Sagittula sp. P11: one gene and its partner. The protein of the gene in region 1 interacts with the protein of each later gene in a pairwise test. Links are inferred from orthologs where the notes say so. Each region holds a gene or a part of one and is shown on either strand. Other genes may lie near its edges. The genes, in order: CDO87_RS15585 and ileS.

Evidence for each region.
Region 2: the proteins of CDO87_RS15585 (region 1) and ileS interact in binary tests that used the Escherichia coli proteins (3 or more experiments, as listed by UniProt). The link is inferred for Sagittula sp. P11 from one-to-one orthologs.

What each region holds. Positions count from the first base shown.
Region 1 is NZ_CP021913.1:3,219,977-3,226,587, forward strand. Bases 1-2,812 are described here. They hold CDO87_RS15585 (HyaD/HybD family hydrogenase maturation endopeptidase), read left to right. Parts: upstream 1-1,008; coding sequence 1,009-1,617; downstream 1,618-2,812. Other genes in these bases: cybH (Ni/Fe-hydrogenase, b-type cytochrome subunit), read left to right, coding at 1-667; CDO87_RS15590 (HypC/HybG/HupF family hydrogenase formation chaperone), read left to right, coding at 1,621-1,941; CDO87_RS15595 (hydrogenase accessory protein), read left to right, coding at 1,953-2,336; CDO87_RS15600 (hydrogenase expression/formation protein), read left to right, coding at 2,350-2,812. Outside these bases: more of CDO87_RS15600, read left to right, coding at 2,813-3,180; [NiFe]-hydrogenase assembly chaperone HybE, read left to right, coding at 3,177-3,989; CDO87_RS15610 (hydrogenase expression/formation protein HupK), read left to right, coding at 3,994-4,890; hydrogenase maturation nickel metallochaperone HypA, read left to right, coding at 4,883-5,224; hydrogenase nickel incorporation protein HypB, read left to right, coding at 5,224-6,105; CDO87_RS15625 (sigma-54 dependent transcriptional regulator), read left to right, coding at 6,111-6,611.
Region 2 is NZ_CP021913.1:2,985,917-2,993,404, forward strand. What follows is about bases 1,448-5,028. They hold ileS (isoleucine--tRNA ligase), read right to left. Parts: upstream 4,645-5,028; coding sequence 1,648-4,644; downstream 1,448-1,647. Other genes in these bases: CDO87_RS14445 (histidine phosphatase family protein), read right to left, coding at 1,448-1,492; CDO87_RS14455 (group III truncated hemoglobin), read left to right, coding at 4,973-5,028. In the rest of the region: CDO87_RS14435 (CHAT domain-containing protein), read right to left, coding at 1-696; CDO87_RS14440 (DUF3253 domain-containing protein), read right to left, coding at 775-1,014; more of CDO87_RS14445, read right to left, coding at 1,001-1,447; more of CDO87_RS14455, read left to right, coding at 5,029-5,377; CDO87_RS14460 (hypothetical protein), read left to right, coding at 5,629-6,000; CDO87_RS14465 (DUF2269 domain-containing protein), read right to left, coding at 6,088-6,564; CDO87_RS14470 (SDR family oxidoreductase), read right to left, coding at 6,564-7,488. UniProt on the Escherichia coli protein: Catalyzes the attachment of isoleucine to tRNA(Ile). As IleRS can inadvertently accommodate and process structurally similar amino acids such as valine, to avoid such errors it has two additional distinct tRNA(Ile)-dependent editing activities.

The DNA of each region.
Region 1 (6,611 bases):
CTCCGTCTACGTCTACGAGGCGCCGGTGCGCCTGTGGCACTGGATCAACGCGGCCTGCATCTTCGTGCTGGTCTTCACCGGCTGGTTCATCGGCAACCCGTTCCCGTCGATGCAGATCGGCGAGGCGACGCACCAGTTCATCTTCGGCTACACCCGCTTCGCGCATTTCGCGGCCGGGCTTATCCTGACGGTGGGCTTCTTCGGGCGCATCTACTGGGCCATCGTCGGCAACCACCACGCCAAGCAGCTGTTCTACGTGCCTGTCTGGAACCGCCACTGGTGGAAGGAGCTGTGGTTCGAGGTCAAGTGGTACGCCTTCCTCGAAAGCGAGCCGAAGAAATACGTGGGCCACAACCCGCTGGCGCAGCTTGCCATGTTCATGTTCATGACGGTGGGCCTGTCCTTCATGATCCTGACGGGTCTCGCGCTTTACGGCGAGGGGCTGGGCGATCACAGCTTCATCTATGCCGCCACAAGCTGGGTGCTCACCCTGTTCGGAAACAGCCAGATCGTGCACTCGGTACATCACCTCGGCATGTGGTTCATCGTGATCTTCATGATCATCCACATCTACGTGGCGATCCGCGAGGACATCATGTCCCGGCAGTCCATCGTCTCGACGATGATCTCGGGGCACCGCACATTCAAGGACGACCGCGCCGACTGACACGGGGCGTCCGCGAAGGCACGGGAAGGCGGGTCGCAGGGCCCGCCTTTTCGCATTCCGGTCAGCGGCTTTCCGGCCGCCGCGTGCAAGATTCTCCGGAGATACATTTTTTGGATGGAATTTTGTCTTTCTGTTTTCAGCAATGTTGCAAGATAAGTTTCCAGATGTCGTGCGCCGATGTTCGCGGTCTGCCTGAAAAAACGCTTATCCGGTAAGGGTTTGTTCAATATGCACGAAAAACGGCCCCAACCGGCAAGTCCGTTGCCGTCCGCCGCCCATCCATGGAAAGGTCTGCCTGGTAACGAGGCTTCCGGCAAGGCGGCTCGACGGAGGAGGACAGCATGACAGGGAAAACCCTCATCATGGGCATCGGCAACGTGCTCTGGGCCGACGAAGGGTTCGGCGTGCGCTGCGTGGAGGCGCTGGCCGACGCGTGGTCCTTCCCGGCGGAGGTGACGCTGCTCGACGGGGGGACGCAGGGGCTGTACCTGCTGCCGTTCCTCGAAGAGGCCGACACCCTGATCGTCTTCGACGCGGTGGACTACGGGCTGGTCCCCGGCACGCTGAAGATCGTGGAGGGCGACGAGGTGCCCGCCTTCATGGGCGCCAAGAAGATGTCGCTGCACCAGACAGGTTTCCAGGACGTGATCGCGACGGCGCAGCTCATGGGGTACTGCCCCGAGACGCTGATCCTGATCGGCTGCCAGCCCGAGGAGCTTGAGGATTACGGCGGCGGCCTGCGGGCGGTGGTGGCGGCGCAGATCGCCCCGGCGCTGGAGATCGCGCTGGAGAAGCTGCGCGCCATGGGCATCGAGCCCGTGCCCGGCAAGGCCGACACACACCTCTTGGCCGACAAGTCGATCCTGCGCGACGCCTACGAGGAGGGCCGCCCCTCCGAGGAAGAGGCCTGCCGCATCGGCGACGCCCGCTTCCTGCCTGCGGGCGCCTGAGCCATGTGCGTCGGCGTCCCCATGGAGATCCTCTCGGTCGACGGCATCTCGGCCATGGCCTCGGGCGCAGAGGGGATCGAGGTGATCGACCTGTCCCTGACGCCGGACGCGACCGTGGGTTGCCACGTCCTGACTTTCCTCGGCGCCGCACGAGAGATCATCACTGCCGACGAGGCTGCGAAGATCGCCAGTGCGCTGGCAGGCCTGCGGTCGCTGATGAACGGCGGCGCGCTGGGCGACGCCTTTGCCGACCTCGAAGACACCGGGCCGCGCCTGCCGCCCCATCTGCAAGCCGCCCTTGCCGCCGGCAAGACCACCGCCTGAAGGAGACCGCCATGTCCCATCCGCTCATCACCCGCCTGACGACCGAATTCGGCTGGCCCCGTTTCGAAGACATGGGATCGCTGGAGGACTGGCGCGCCGGTCCCGGCGCGCACGTGCTGTTCGTGCCGGGCGATCCTGTGCGCAACCTCGAAACCGCCGACGTCGCGGTGATCCTGCCCGAGCTGCGGCAGGCGTTCCAGGGCCGCTTCGACTGCGCGGTCTGCGGCGACGGGATCGAGGAGCAGGTCCGCAATGAGACCAAGGTCTTCAAGACCCCCAGCCTGATCTTCTGGCGCGCGGGCGAGATGATCGGCGCCGTGCCGAAGGTGCGCGACTGGGACGACTACATGGCCCGCGTCGCGCATATCCTGAGCCTTCCGGTCGCCGCCGAATAAGGGAGAGAGACAGATGTCGAATTTCGTACTGCCCCCGGTGGGTTTCGGCCCCGGATCGCAGCCTCTGGGCGACGAGGACGCGCAGCTGGAATACATGCCGATGCCGCAGGACATGCGCACCTACGCGCCGCATGTGCCGGATGTGGCGGGCGACGCGGATCAGGCCATGGCCCTCCTGGCGGAGGTCGGAGAGGCCTGCGCGCAGGTGGCCCGCGACGGCGGCTCGAAGACCTTCGACCTGACCGGGCTCGACGCCGCCAACCTCGCCCTGATCAAGGAGACGCTGGGCGAGGGCGAAGTGGCGGTGAAGGTCTGGGGCCTGCCCGCGCTCGCCGCGCAGGAGTCGGTGTTTGCCGGGGTCTGGCGCGTCACCGGAGAGGGCGTCGACCGCATCGAGGTCGCACAGGTGCCGCAGGCCGCCCGGGCGCGCGCCTTCATCCCGCGCAAGCCCGCCGCCGGTGCGCAGGCGCCGAAGGGCATGGGTGTGGTTAATGCCCCGGCGCTGGCGGTGGAGCTGGAAGAGCGTTCCGCCCATTACGCCGCCGCGCGGGAGCTGCATGTCGTCAACCTGACGCTGCTACCGCACACCGAACCGGACCTGCTGTGGCTCGACACCGCGCTGGGGCAGGGCTCTGCCACGCTGCTCTCGCGCGGCTACGGCAACTGCCGCGTCACGGCGACGGCGCTGCCGCATGTCTGGCGGGTACAGTTCTTCAACTCGATGGACACGCTGATCCTCGACACCTTCGAGGTGACGGACATGCCGGAGGTGGTGCTGGCCGCCAGCGAGGACCTGAGCGACAGCGCGGAGCGCATCGCCGAAGTGCTGGAGGCGATCCGATGAACACGCAGACCGGGTTCGAAGGTTCCTACCTCGGCGCGGCGGACAAGATCAGCGCGCAGGCGATCATGGAGTGCAAGATCTGCTGGACGCCCTACGATCCGGCAGAGGGCGACGACACGCGGCAGGTGGAACCGGGCACGCCCTTCCTTGCCCTGCCGGACGACTGGTCCTGCCCCAACTGCTCGGCGCCGAAGGAACAGTTCCTCGTGCAGTCCGATCCGGGGTCGGTTGCGGCGCAGCAGGCGGCGGCGCTGGCCCCGCGCATCGCCGCGCTGGAGGCCGATTTCCGCGAGATCTGGCATTCGAAGATGCGCGACGTGCCGATGGTCAACGCCGCGCTGCGAGTGGAGGCCGTGGGCTTCACCCTCTACGAAGGCCGCCCGCTGGGCGTGCTGATCTCGCCGTGGTTCATGAACCTCGTGATGCTGGCCGCCGAGGGCGAGGACTGGTCCGGGCTGAAGGCAGGCGAGAAGGAGGTGATCGCTTTCCCCTCCGGCGAGTACGAGTTCCTGCACAACGTCCGGGAGCAGGCGGGCGGCTACAAGGCCTGTTCGCTGTTCTCGCCGATGGGCGATTTCCGCAGTCACAAGGACGCCGCCGACGTGGCGCGCGCCGTGATGGTCGCGCTCTTCCAGGAGGAGCACCGGGCAGAGACCGACCGCTCTGCCGACATCCGTGCCGCGCGCGAGGCGGAGCTGGCGGCGGCAGAGGCGGCCGCAGAAGAGGAAGGCGGGGCGCCCGCGCTCAATCCCGCGCCGACGCGGCGCGCGGTCATCACCGGCGGCATGGCCTCCGGCGAGGAGGAATAACGCGATGCTGGCGCTCGTCGGACAGCCGGGCTTGGCATGGCGGACGGGACCGGCGCTGCCGGTGGCGCGCCTTGTCATCGGCCGTCCGGCAGAGGAGGCGGCGGCGGTCCTGCCGCGCATCTACAACCTGTGCCGCGGCGCGCAGGAGACCGCCGCACGGCTGGCCTTCGGTCTGCGGCTGGAGGACGGCACCGACGACCGCCTGCATGCGGAGATCCTGCGCGATCACGTCCTGATGCTGTGCATCCGCCTGCCGCGCCATTTCGGCAGCTCGGCGATGGTCCTGCCGCAGGGCTGGCAGGCGGACCCTTCGCTGCTGCGCGCGCCGCTGTTCGGGACGGTCGAACGGCTGCCCCGGCATCTGTCGGAACTGGATAGCGCCTTGGCTGCGGGGGCGGGCGTCATGCTTCTGCTGAGGCGGGTGCGCGACAGCTTTGCTCCGTTCGAGGCGGCAACGGGTGTCCTGCCGGTGCCGGAAGGGTCCGAGGTCTTCGACCGCACGGCGCAGGAGAATTCTGTCGCGGGACGCTGGGCCCTGCATCCACTGATGCGCGAGGTCGAGCGGGACTTCGGACGCGGGCCCTTCTGGCGGCTCATGGGCCGGGTCGTGGAACTTGACGCCCTGCTGGCCGGCGTGCGCCTGCCGTTCCGCGTGACCCCGGACGGAGAGGCTTTTGTCCCCGCCGCCCGCGGCTGCTACGGTGTCTCGGCACGGACAGAGGCAGGCCGTGTGACCGCCTTCGAACGGGTGACGCCGACCGATCACCTGCTGGCGGAGGGCGGTGTGCTGGACCGGAGCCTCGCGGCGCTGCCGGGGCGCAAGCGGGGGCTGGCGCCGCTGCTTCTGGATATCCTGGACCCCTGCGTGCCGGTCCGGCTGGAGGAGAAGACCGATGCATGAACTCTCGCTTTGCGAAGGCATCCGGACGGTGCTGGAAGACACCGCGCGCCAGCACGGCGTCGACCGCATCGCGCGGGTGCGGCTGGAGGTCGGGCGCTTTGCCGGGGTCGAGAAGGAGGCGCTGTTCTTCGCATTCGACGTGGTGATGCGCGGCTCTGCGGCCGAGGGGGCTGTGCTGGAAGTGATCGACCTGCCGGGGCAGGCGATGTGCTACGACTGCATGAAGGTCGTGGAGATCGCCCACCGGCTGGACCCCTGCCCGGACTGCGGCGGGGGCAAGCTGATGCCGCAGGGCGGCGACGAAATGCGTATCAAGGATTTGGAGGCTGCGTGATGTGTACGGTTTGCGGATGCGGAGACGGAGAGGTGAAGGTGCACGGCCATGACCACGATCATGACCACGGGCATCATCATCACCATGGGCATGACCAAGAGCACGGCCATGACCACGAGCACGGCCATGACCATCACCACGGGGACACCCACGACCACGTCCACTTCGGCCACGGTCCGGCGGGCGTCGAGGTGCCGGGCATGTCGCAGTCTCGGCTGATCGAGATCGAGACCTCGATCCTCGCCAAGAACGACCGCTATGCGGGGGCCAACCGCAGGGCGCTTGCCGCGAAGGGTATCCTCGCGTTGAACTTCGTCTCTTCCCCCGGTTCGGGCAAGACGACGCTCCTGTGCCGGACCATCGAGGCGCTGGGGGACCAGCCGCTTGCCGTGATCGAGGGCGACCAGCAGACGCAGAACGACGCCGACCGTATCCGTGCGACCGGCGCGCGGGCGGTGCAGGTGAACACCGGCAAGGGCTGCCACCTCGACGGGCACATGGTGGGCCACGCGCTGGAGCATCTCGACCTCGCGCCCGGCGCGATGCTGTTCATCGAGAACGTCGGCAACCTGGTCTGTCCGGCGGGCTTCGACCTTGGCGAGGACTGCAAGGTGGCGATCCTGTCGGTCACCGAAGGCGAGGACAAGCCGCTGAAATACCCAGACATGTTCCAGGCGGCGCGGCTGGCGATCCTGAACAAGACCGACCTCGCCCCGCATTGCGACGTGGACATGGACCTCTACGAGGCGAACCTGCGCCGGGTGAACCCGGAGATCGAGATCATCGCCCTCTCGGCCCGCACGGGCGAGGGCATGGACCTCTGGACCGGCTGGCTGAAGGCGCGCCTCGCGGCGAAACGGGCGCCGGCCGCCGCGGAGTGAACGCCATGGCCGACGCATCCACCCTGACCCTGCCCACGATCCTGCTGGTCGACGACGAGGAGCACGCGCTCAACGCCATGCGGATGGCGCTGGAGGACGACTTCGACTGCCTTTGCGCGCTGAACGCCGACGAGGCCGAGGCGCTGATGGAGGACAACTTCGTCCAGGTGGTGATCTGCGACCAGCGGATGCCGGGCAGGTCCGGGGTGGATTTCCTGTCGGCCGTGCGCGACCGCTGGCCCGAGACGGTGCGCATCATCATCACCGGCTACGCCGAGACGCAGGACATGATCGCGGCGATCAACGACGCGGGCATCTACCAGCTCATCACCAAGCCGTGGCATCCCGACCAGCTCATCATGATGGCGAAGAATGCCGCCGACCTCTTCCGCCTGAACCGCGACCACGAACGCATGTCGCTGGAGATGCGGTTCCTCACCCGCTCGGTCGAGCACAAGCTGGCGGAGAAGCGCCGCGCGCTGCGCGAGGGGCTGGGGTTCGAGAAG
Region 2 (7,488 bases), 230 kb from region 1 along the record:
GACGAGGGTCTCGACCAGCGCCTTCGGACCGATGCCGGTGCTGTCGAGCCGGGCGAGGAGGTGGATATTGTCGTTGAGGCCGCGCAGGGTCATGACCGGGGAATAGGACCCGAGGTTCGGCGTGCCCAGTGTGATCACCTTGCGGATCAGGCGGCGGTCGGCGTCGCGCGCGGCCAGCGCCCGCGCCACCAGCCCGCCCATGGAATGGCAGACCAGCGAGACCGGCTTTTCCACCGCTTCGATGGCGGGCCAGAGGTGGTCGGCGGTGGTGGCCACGTCCTCGCGCCAGTCGAAGGGCAGGAACTGCACGTCGTGCCCCTTGATGATCAGCCGCAGCCGCATCCGCTGGTAGGCGAAGAGGAACACGCCGGAAGCGGTGACGCGGAAGGTGTCGGAGGGATAGGCCAGTTCGGTGACGCGTCCCCTGAAGAGGTTCAGGACGGACAGCCAGATTTCGTCGCTGCGGCCGCCGTCGATGACCGAGAGCCTGGAGCCCATGATGCCGGGCAGGATGAAGACGTGACCGGCGGCGGCGCTGCGCCGGGCCTTGGCCTCCTGCGCCATGCGGGCGAGGTCGTGCAGTTCCTCGTAGAGGGCGTCGCCGAATTCGGCGCGGAGTTCGTTCTCTGCCATGCCCGAGGCCAGCATGGCATCCATGTCTTCCGCCGACATCTGCGGATCGGTGAGGCTGGCCATGGCAATATCCTGAACAAAGGAAGGGGCGCGAAATGCGGGACTGAATGGGGTTACTAGACCATAGGGCGAGTGTTCACGTCAACGATCCGCTTTGAGGGTAAGCCGGATCGGCCCGCGGGCGGTCACGGGATCGACCGGGGTGCCCTTCTGCGTGGCGATGAGTGGCAGGGTGGCGGCCAGGGCGCGGACGCGCGGCATCAGCGGGCGCCAGTCGCCGGAGAGGGCGCGGGCCGCCTCCGACGGGCAGAAGCTGCGCGGGGCGCGGTCCCGGGCGAGGCGGAGGAGCGCGTGGGCTATGGCGTCGTCAGGCGGGTCCATAGCGGCGGCGTTCGATGGTGACGGTCCCGTTGGCGTCGGCGCGGAGGATGGCGAGGTCGCCGTAGCCCAGCGGCGCGGGACCGGAGAGGCGGAGGTCTTCCCAGATGCGGGTCAGGTTGCCCTTGTTGCCGATCCAGATGACGGACCGGCCCTGAGCGCTTTGCACCAGCGCGGCGGTGGGCTGTTCCTGCGGGATGCGTTCGACCGGCAGGTCCAGCGCCCGGGCGAGCGGTGCTGCGGTTTCGAGGTTGCGGTCGATGCCGGGTGCGTGGATGCGGGTGACACGCAGGTCCTTGGTCGCCGCGACCAGCGCGCGGGCCCGGTCCCGGCCCTTGGCGCTCAGCAGGTCGAGCTTGTCCTGCCGGTCGGCGTGGCGGGTCAGGATCAGCGTGGAGTTCGGCGCGAGGGACAGGCCCTGCGGCGCAACGGTGCAGGCGGCGAGTGCGGGCAGCGACAGCAGGAAGGTGCGGCGGAACATCTGGCCTCCGGAGAAAGTCTCCGGATGATACTGGCAAAAGGGTGACGTTAGGGCAAGGTTTGTGGGCGCGGGGCGCCTGTGACGGGCCGGTCAGGCGGCTGGCGGTGGCGCTGAAAGAAGAACGCCCCGGCGCGTGGGCCGGGGCGTTCGGGTGTTCAGGACAGCGCCTCGTCGCAGCGGGCGCAGGTGGCGGGGTGGCTGTGGGTGCCCACGTCCGGCAGGATCTTCCAGCAGCGCTGGCACTTCTCGCCCTCCGCCTTGGCGAAGACCACGGCGATCTCCGGCACGTCGGTCACGCGGAAGGCGTCGTCGGGTGCCGGGGCGTCCGTCAGGGTGATGGCGGAGGTGATGCAGATGTCCTCGAAGGCGGTGGTCTTCAGCGCCTCTAGCATCGCGACGTCGGAGACGTGCACCACCGGCGCGGCCTCGAGCGAGGCGCCGATCACCTTGTCGGTGCGCTGGATTTCCAGCGCCGCCGTCACCGCGCGGCGGGCGCGGCGCACCATCTGCCATTTCGACGCCAGCGTGGCGTCGCGCCAGTCGGCGGGCGTCTCCGGCATGTCCTGCAGGTGGATGGAGCTGTCGTCGCCAGGGAAGCGTTCCAGCCAGACTTCCTCCATCGTGAAGACGAGGATCGGGGCGAGCCAGGTCGTCAGGCGGTGGAAGAGGATGTCCATCACGGTGCGCGCGGCACGGCGGCGGGCGGTGTCGCCGTCGCAATAAAGCGCGTCCTTGCGGATGTCGAAGTAGAAGGCCGACAGCTCGATGGTGCAGAAGTTGAAGACCTGCTGGAAGACGCCTTGGAAGTCGTACTTCGCGTAGCCTTCGCGCACGGTCTTATCCAGCTCCGCGAGGCGGTGCAGGATGTACTGTTCCAGCTCCGGCATGTCCTTCGCGTCGACGCGCTGGTCCTCGGTGAAGTGGCTGACCGCGCCCAGCAGGTAGCGCATGGTGTTGCGCAGTCGGCGGTAGCTGTCGGCCACGTTCTTGAGGATCTCGGGCCCGATGCGCAGGTCTGCGGTGTAGTCCGACTGCGCCACCCAGAGCCGCAGGATGTCGGCGCCGTACTGCTTGGTCACGTCCTCAGGCGCCACGGTGTTGCCGAGCGACTTGGACATCTTGTTGCCCTTCTCGTCCAGCGTGAAGCCGTGGGTCAGCACGCCGCGGTAGGGCGCCCGTCCGCGCGTGCCGCAGGCCTGCAGCATCGACGAATGGAACCAGCCGCGGTGCTGGTCGGTGCCTTCGAGGTAGAGGTCGGCGAGGCCGTCCTTCGATCCGTCCTCGCGGTCGCGCAGCACGAAGGCGTGGGTCGAGCCGCTGTCGAACCACACGTCGAGCACGTCGAAGACCTGCTCGTACTCGGCGGCATTGTGGTCGTTGCCGAGGAACCGCTCCTTGGCGCCGGGCTTGTACCAGGCATCCGCGCCTTCGGCCTCGAAGGCTTCGAGGATGCGGGCGTTGACCTTCTCGTCACGCAGCAGGAAGTCCGGATCGTCGGGCCGGGTGTCCTTGCGCACGAAGCAGGTCAGCGGCACGCCCCAGGCGCGCTGGCGCGAAAGCACCCAGTCAGGCCGCGCCTCGATCATCGAGTGCAGGCGGTTGCGCCCGGTCTGCGGCGTCCACTGCACCAGCTCGTCGATGGAGGTCAGCGCGCGGGTGCGGATCGTGGTGCCGTAGGCGTCGTTGCCGTCGCCCACCGGCTTGTCGATGGCGGCGAACCACTGCGGACGGTTGAGACGGATCACCGGCGCCTTGGAGCGCCAGGAGTGCGCGTCCGAGATCGTCAGCCGCTGGCGGGCCAGCAGGTGGTGCACCTCGATCAGCTTGTCGATGACGGCCTTGTTGGCCTTCCCGGGCTTGCCCTTCTCGTCGTAGATCCGCAGCCCGCCGAAGAACGGCAGGTCCTCGCGGAAGGAGGAGTCGTCGAGGATGTTGTAGGTCATCTCCAGCCCGTGGGCGCGGCCGATGGCGTAGTCGTCGTCGCCGTGCGAGGGCGCGGTGTGCACGAAGCCGGTCCCGGCGTCCGCCGTGACGTGTTCGCCGCGCAGAACCGGCACCGGGTAGTTCCATTCGCCGCCGCCCTGCGGCACGCCCTCGAACGGGTGGGCGCAGGTGAAGCAGTCGAGCAGCTCCGGCGGAGCATCGCGCAGGCGGGTGAACTGGTGCGGCTCCAGCCGGGCGCGGGCGAAGGTCGCCTCGGCCAGGTCGTCGGCCATGACGTATTTCTCGCCCTTCACGGCCCAGCATTCCTCGGGCGTGTCGAGCACCTCGTAGATGCCGTAGCTGATCGAAGGGTTGTAGCAGATCGCGCGGTTCTGCGGGATCGTCCAGGGCGTCGTCGTCCAGATGATGACGTAGGCGTTGGCGCAGTCGGCCGAAAGCGCCTGCACTTCCTCGGAGTACTTCTCCTCTCCGACCTGGTCGAGCAGCAGGTCGGTCAGCGCGTCGGAGCCGGAGATCCCCGCGACACGGAAGGCGACCCAGATCGCGTCGGTCTGGCGGTCGTGGTATTCCACCTCCGCCTCGGCCAGCGCGGTCTTTTCGACCGGCGACCACATCACCGGCTTGGAACCCTGGTAAACGAGGCCGTTCATCAGGAACTTCTGGAATTCCTCGGCGATCACGCGTTCGGCGTGGAAGTCCATGGTCAGGTAGGGATCGGCCCAGTTGCCGGTCACGCCGAGCCGCTTGAACTCTTCGCGCTGGATGTCGATCCAGCCCTCGGCGAAGCGGCGGCATTCCTGGCGGAAGTCGACGACGTTGATGGCGTCCTTGTCCTTGCCCTTGGCGCGGTACTGTTCCTCGATCTTCCACTCGATGGGCAGGCCGTGGCAGTCCCAGCCGGGGATGTAGCGCGCGTCGCGGCCCATCATCTGCTGGCTGCGGACGATGAAGTCCTTCAGCACCTTGTTCAGCGCGTGGCCGATGTGCAGGTGGCCGTTGGCGTAGGGCGGGCCGTCGTGCAGCGTAAAACTTTCGCGGCTCTCGTCCGCGGCGGCCTTGGCCCGGAGCTTGCCGTAGACGTCCATCTCGGCCCAGCGGGCCAGCCAGTCGGGTTCACGCTTGGGCAGGCCCGCGCGCATCGGGAAATCGGTCTTCGGCAGCGCGAGCGTGTCTTTGTAGTCGATCGTGTCGGGGGTGTCGGCGCACATGGGGGCGTCCTTCGGGTCGGAATGCGGGTATCGGGGGTGCGGCGGCGCGGTCAGCCCATGCGCCTTGTCCCGGCGTCTCTCTTCAGAGCGCCGGGCAGCTAATTCGAATGATGAAAGCACAGGTCATCATGCGCGCCTTATAGGACGCGGCGCCGGAGGGGTCCAGCGCTGTCGTGCCGCCCGCGCCCGCGTTGTCCTGCCCCCGCGGCTGGGCCGTTCCGGCCCCCGTGCCCGTGCGGTCATGACCCTGTGCCGCAGTGACCTTCTGTCCTGCCCGGGTCTATGCTGCGCCCGCAAGATCGAGGCGTCCGGCAGAGGGGTTGCGGACATGGCGGTACAGGCGAAATTCCCGGTGACGCGCGCGGATATCGAGCGCGTCGTGGCGGCCTTCTACGCGCGCGTCCGCGTGCATCCGGGGCTGGGGCCGGTCTTTGCCGTGCATGTGGAGGACTGGCCGTCGCACGAGGCGCGGGTGGCCGACTTCTGGGCCAACGCGATCCTTGGCGAGCGGCGCTACGACGGCAACCCGGTGCGGGTGCACCAAGAGGCGGGCAATGTCCGGCCCGGCATGTTCGAGACGTGGCTCGCGCTTTTCGATCAGGTGCTGCAGGCGGAACTGACGCCGGAGCAGGCGATGGCGTGGTCGGCGCTGGCGCATCGGATCGGCGGCAGCCTGCGGGCCGGCGTGGTCGAGAAGATGCGCGGCCCCGGCGGCGTGCCGATTCTCCGCTAGGTCGGTTCCCGCCGCACGCCTGAGGTCGGCGGAAGCTGGCCAATCCCCCGGAAACGCGGAAGAAATCCGCCTGCCGCGCTGCGCGCCGGTTTGGTGCGCGCCGTTTCGGCGGGAACCGGCTTGGCCCGGCATGCGGTTTTGGCAGGCGCAGGCCGATGCCCGGGAGGGGGCATTGAGACACGGCCAAATACCCCCATCCTATTGTCGTGCCCGGTACGCAAACCCGGGACCAACCCAAGAGGAGATGGGCCATGACGTATGAGGCCGAAGACCCGTATCTGAAAATGCACCGTGACCGCACCGAGACCTATGGCCGGGACGATCCCGCGCTGGTCCAGACCCGCCGCAAGGGCGTCTGGTCCATCGCCGGGCTGGTGGCCGGTGTCGTCTTGGTGATCGCCGTGGCACTGACCGTGTTCCTCGGGCCGTCCGCGACCACCACCCCGGTGGATCCGGCGGCACAGGAAACGGCGGTTCCGGTCGATCCCGACTCGGGCGCTCCGGCGGCAGATGCCCCGGCGGCTTCCGAGATGACCGCCGATCCGTCCAGCGAAGCCGCGCCGGTTGCTCCCGCCGCGCCCGAGGCTTCGGACGGTGGCGCCACCACCACTCCGCTTCAGTAATCCCCCGACTGAGGTGCGGAGAGGCCGGGACCCTGCGATGGGTCCCGGCCTTTTTCATGTGCGACAGGGGCGGTTCGAAACGTCAGGTCAGAACGTCAGGGCCGGGCGGGTGAGCATCAGCCACAGGATCGCCGCCACCGCGAAGAACGCCGGGAAACCGCAGGCGAACCAGATGCGGAACAGCCGGAAGTAGCGGTCAGGCAGCGGTGTGCCCTCGGACACGGCCACGCGCGCGAGGTCGCGCAGCCTGATCTGTATCCAGACCACCGGCAGCCAGAACACGCCCGTCAGCACGTAAAGCGCGATGGAGAGGAGGAGCCAGCCCTCCGTCAGGCTCCAGCCGATTTCCCGTGCCAGCAGGACGCCGGTGACCGGCTGGGCGACCACCGCGGTCAGCGTGAAGAGGGTGTCGGCCAGCACCACGGTCCCGGCGACATGGGCGATGGCCCGCGCGTCCCGCGACAGATGCGCCATCAGCATGAAGAAGGCGATGCCCGCGCCGGTGCCGAGAAGCACGGTGGCGCCGACGACATGCATCCAGCGCAGGATCTCGGCGTAGGCCATCAGCGCGTCTCCAGCAGCGCGGGCGTGACGGCGGCGAGCATCATGGCGGGCAGCACCTTGACCAGCGGCCCCAGCGGATCGGCCCACATGCCGGGGGTGAAGAGGGTGGCGGAGGAGAGGTAGACGAGCGACACGCCGATCATGGCAAGGCATACGCGGGCAGCGATGGGGCGATAGAGGACCGCGAGGCCAAGCGCCACGTCCACCACGGCCCAGAAGGCGACGGAGGTTGATGCGAGGCTCTGGGGCCAGCCGATGCGCGTCAGGTGTTCGGCGGCGGGGCCGATCTGCCAGAGCCCGATCAGCCCGGACAGCAGCCAGAAGAGCGACAGCGTGGCCACGGCCGGCGGCATCAGGAGCGCGGCACGGGCCTGCAGCCGGTGTTCGGGGCCGAGGCGGGCCTTCGTCAGCGTGTCCTGCAGGGGCGCAAGGGTCTGGCCGGTTTGCCCCTGCCACGGGCGCGGGTCGCCGGTCACCCCGTCGGCCAGCACGTCGATGGCGGTCGACCGGAGCGGGCTGCGCCAGCCTGCATGTGCAAGCGCGTCGGCGATGCGGGCGGTGGGTTTGAGCGTCCCGTGGGGCAGGGTGAGTGTGGCGCGCGCCTGCGCGAAGCCGAGGGCGTGGCGATGCGCTGCGATGACCTCTGCCAGGCTGTGGGTCTGCGCCTCGACGAGGTCGAAGGTGTGGCCCGCGGGCAGGTCGCCTGTGGCGGCGATTGCGACCGCCTCTGCCAGATCGGCCAGCGATACGGTCTGGATCGGCGTGTCGGGCAGGGCCTGCGGCTGGACCAGCGGCACGGCGGCCAGCATCCTGAGAAGCATCGTGCCGCCATAGGCGCTTTGCCCGATCACGAGGCCGGAGCGCAGGATCACGGCGTCCGCGCCGGAGGCCAGGAGCGCCGCATCTCCCCGCGCCTTGGACGCG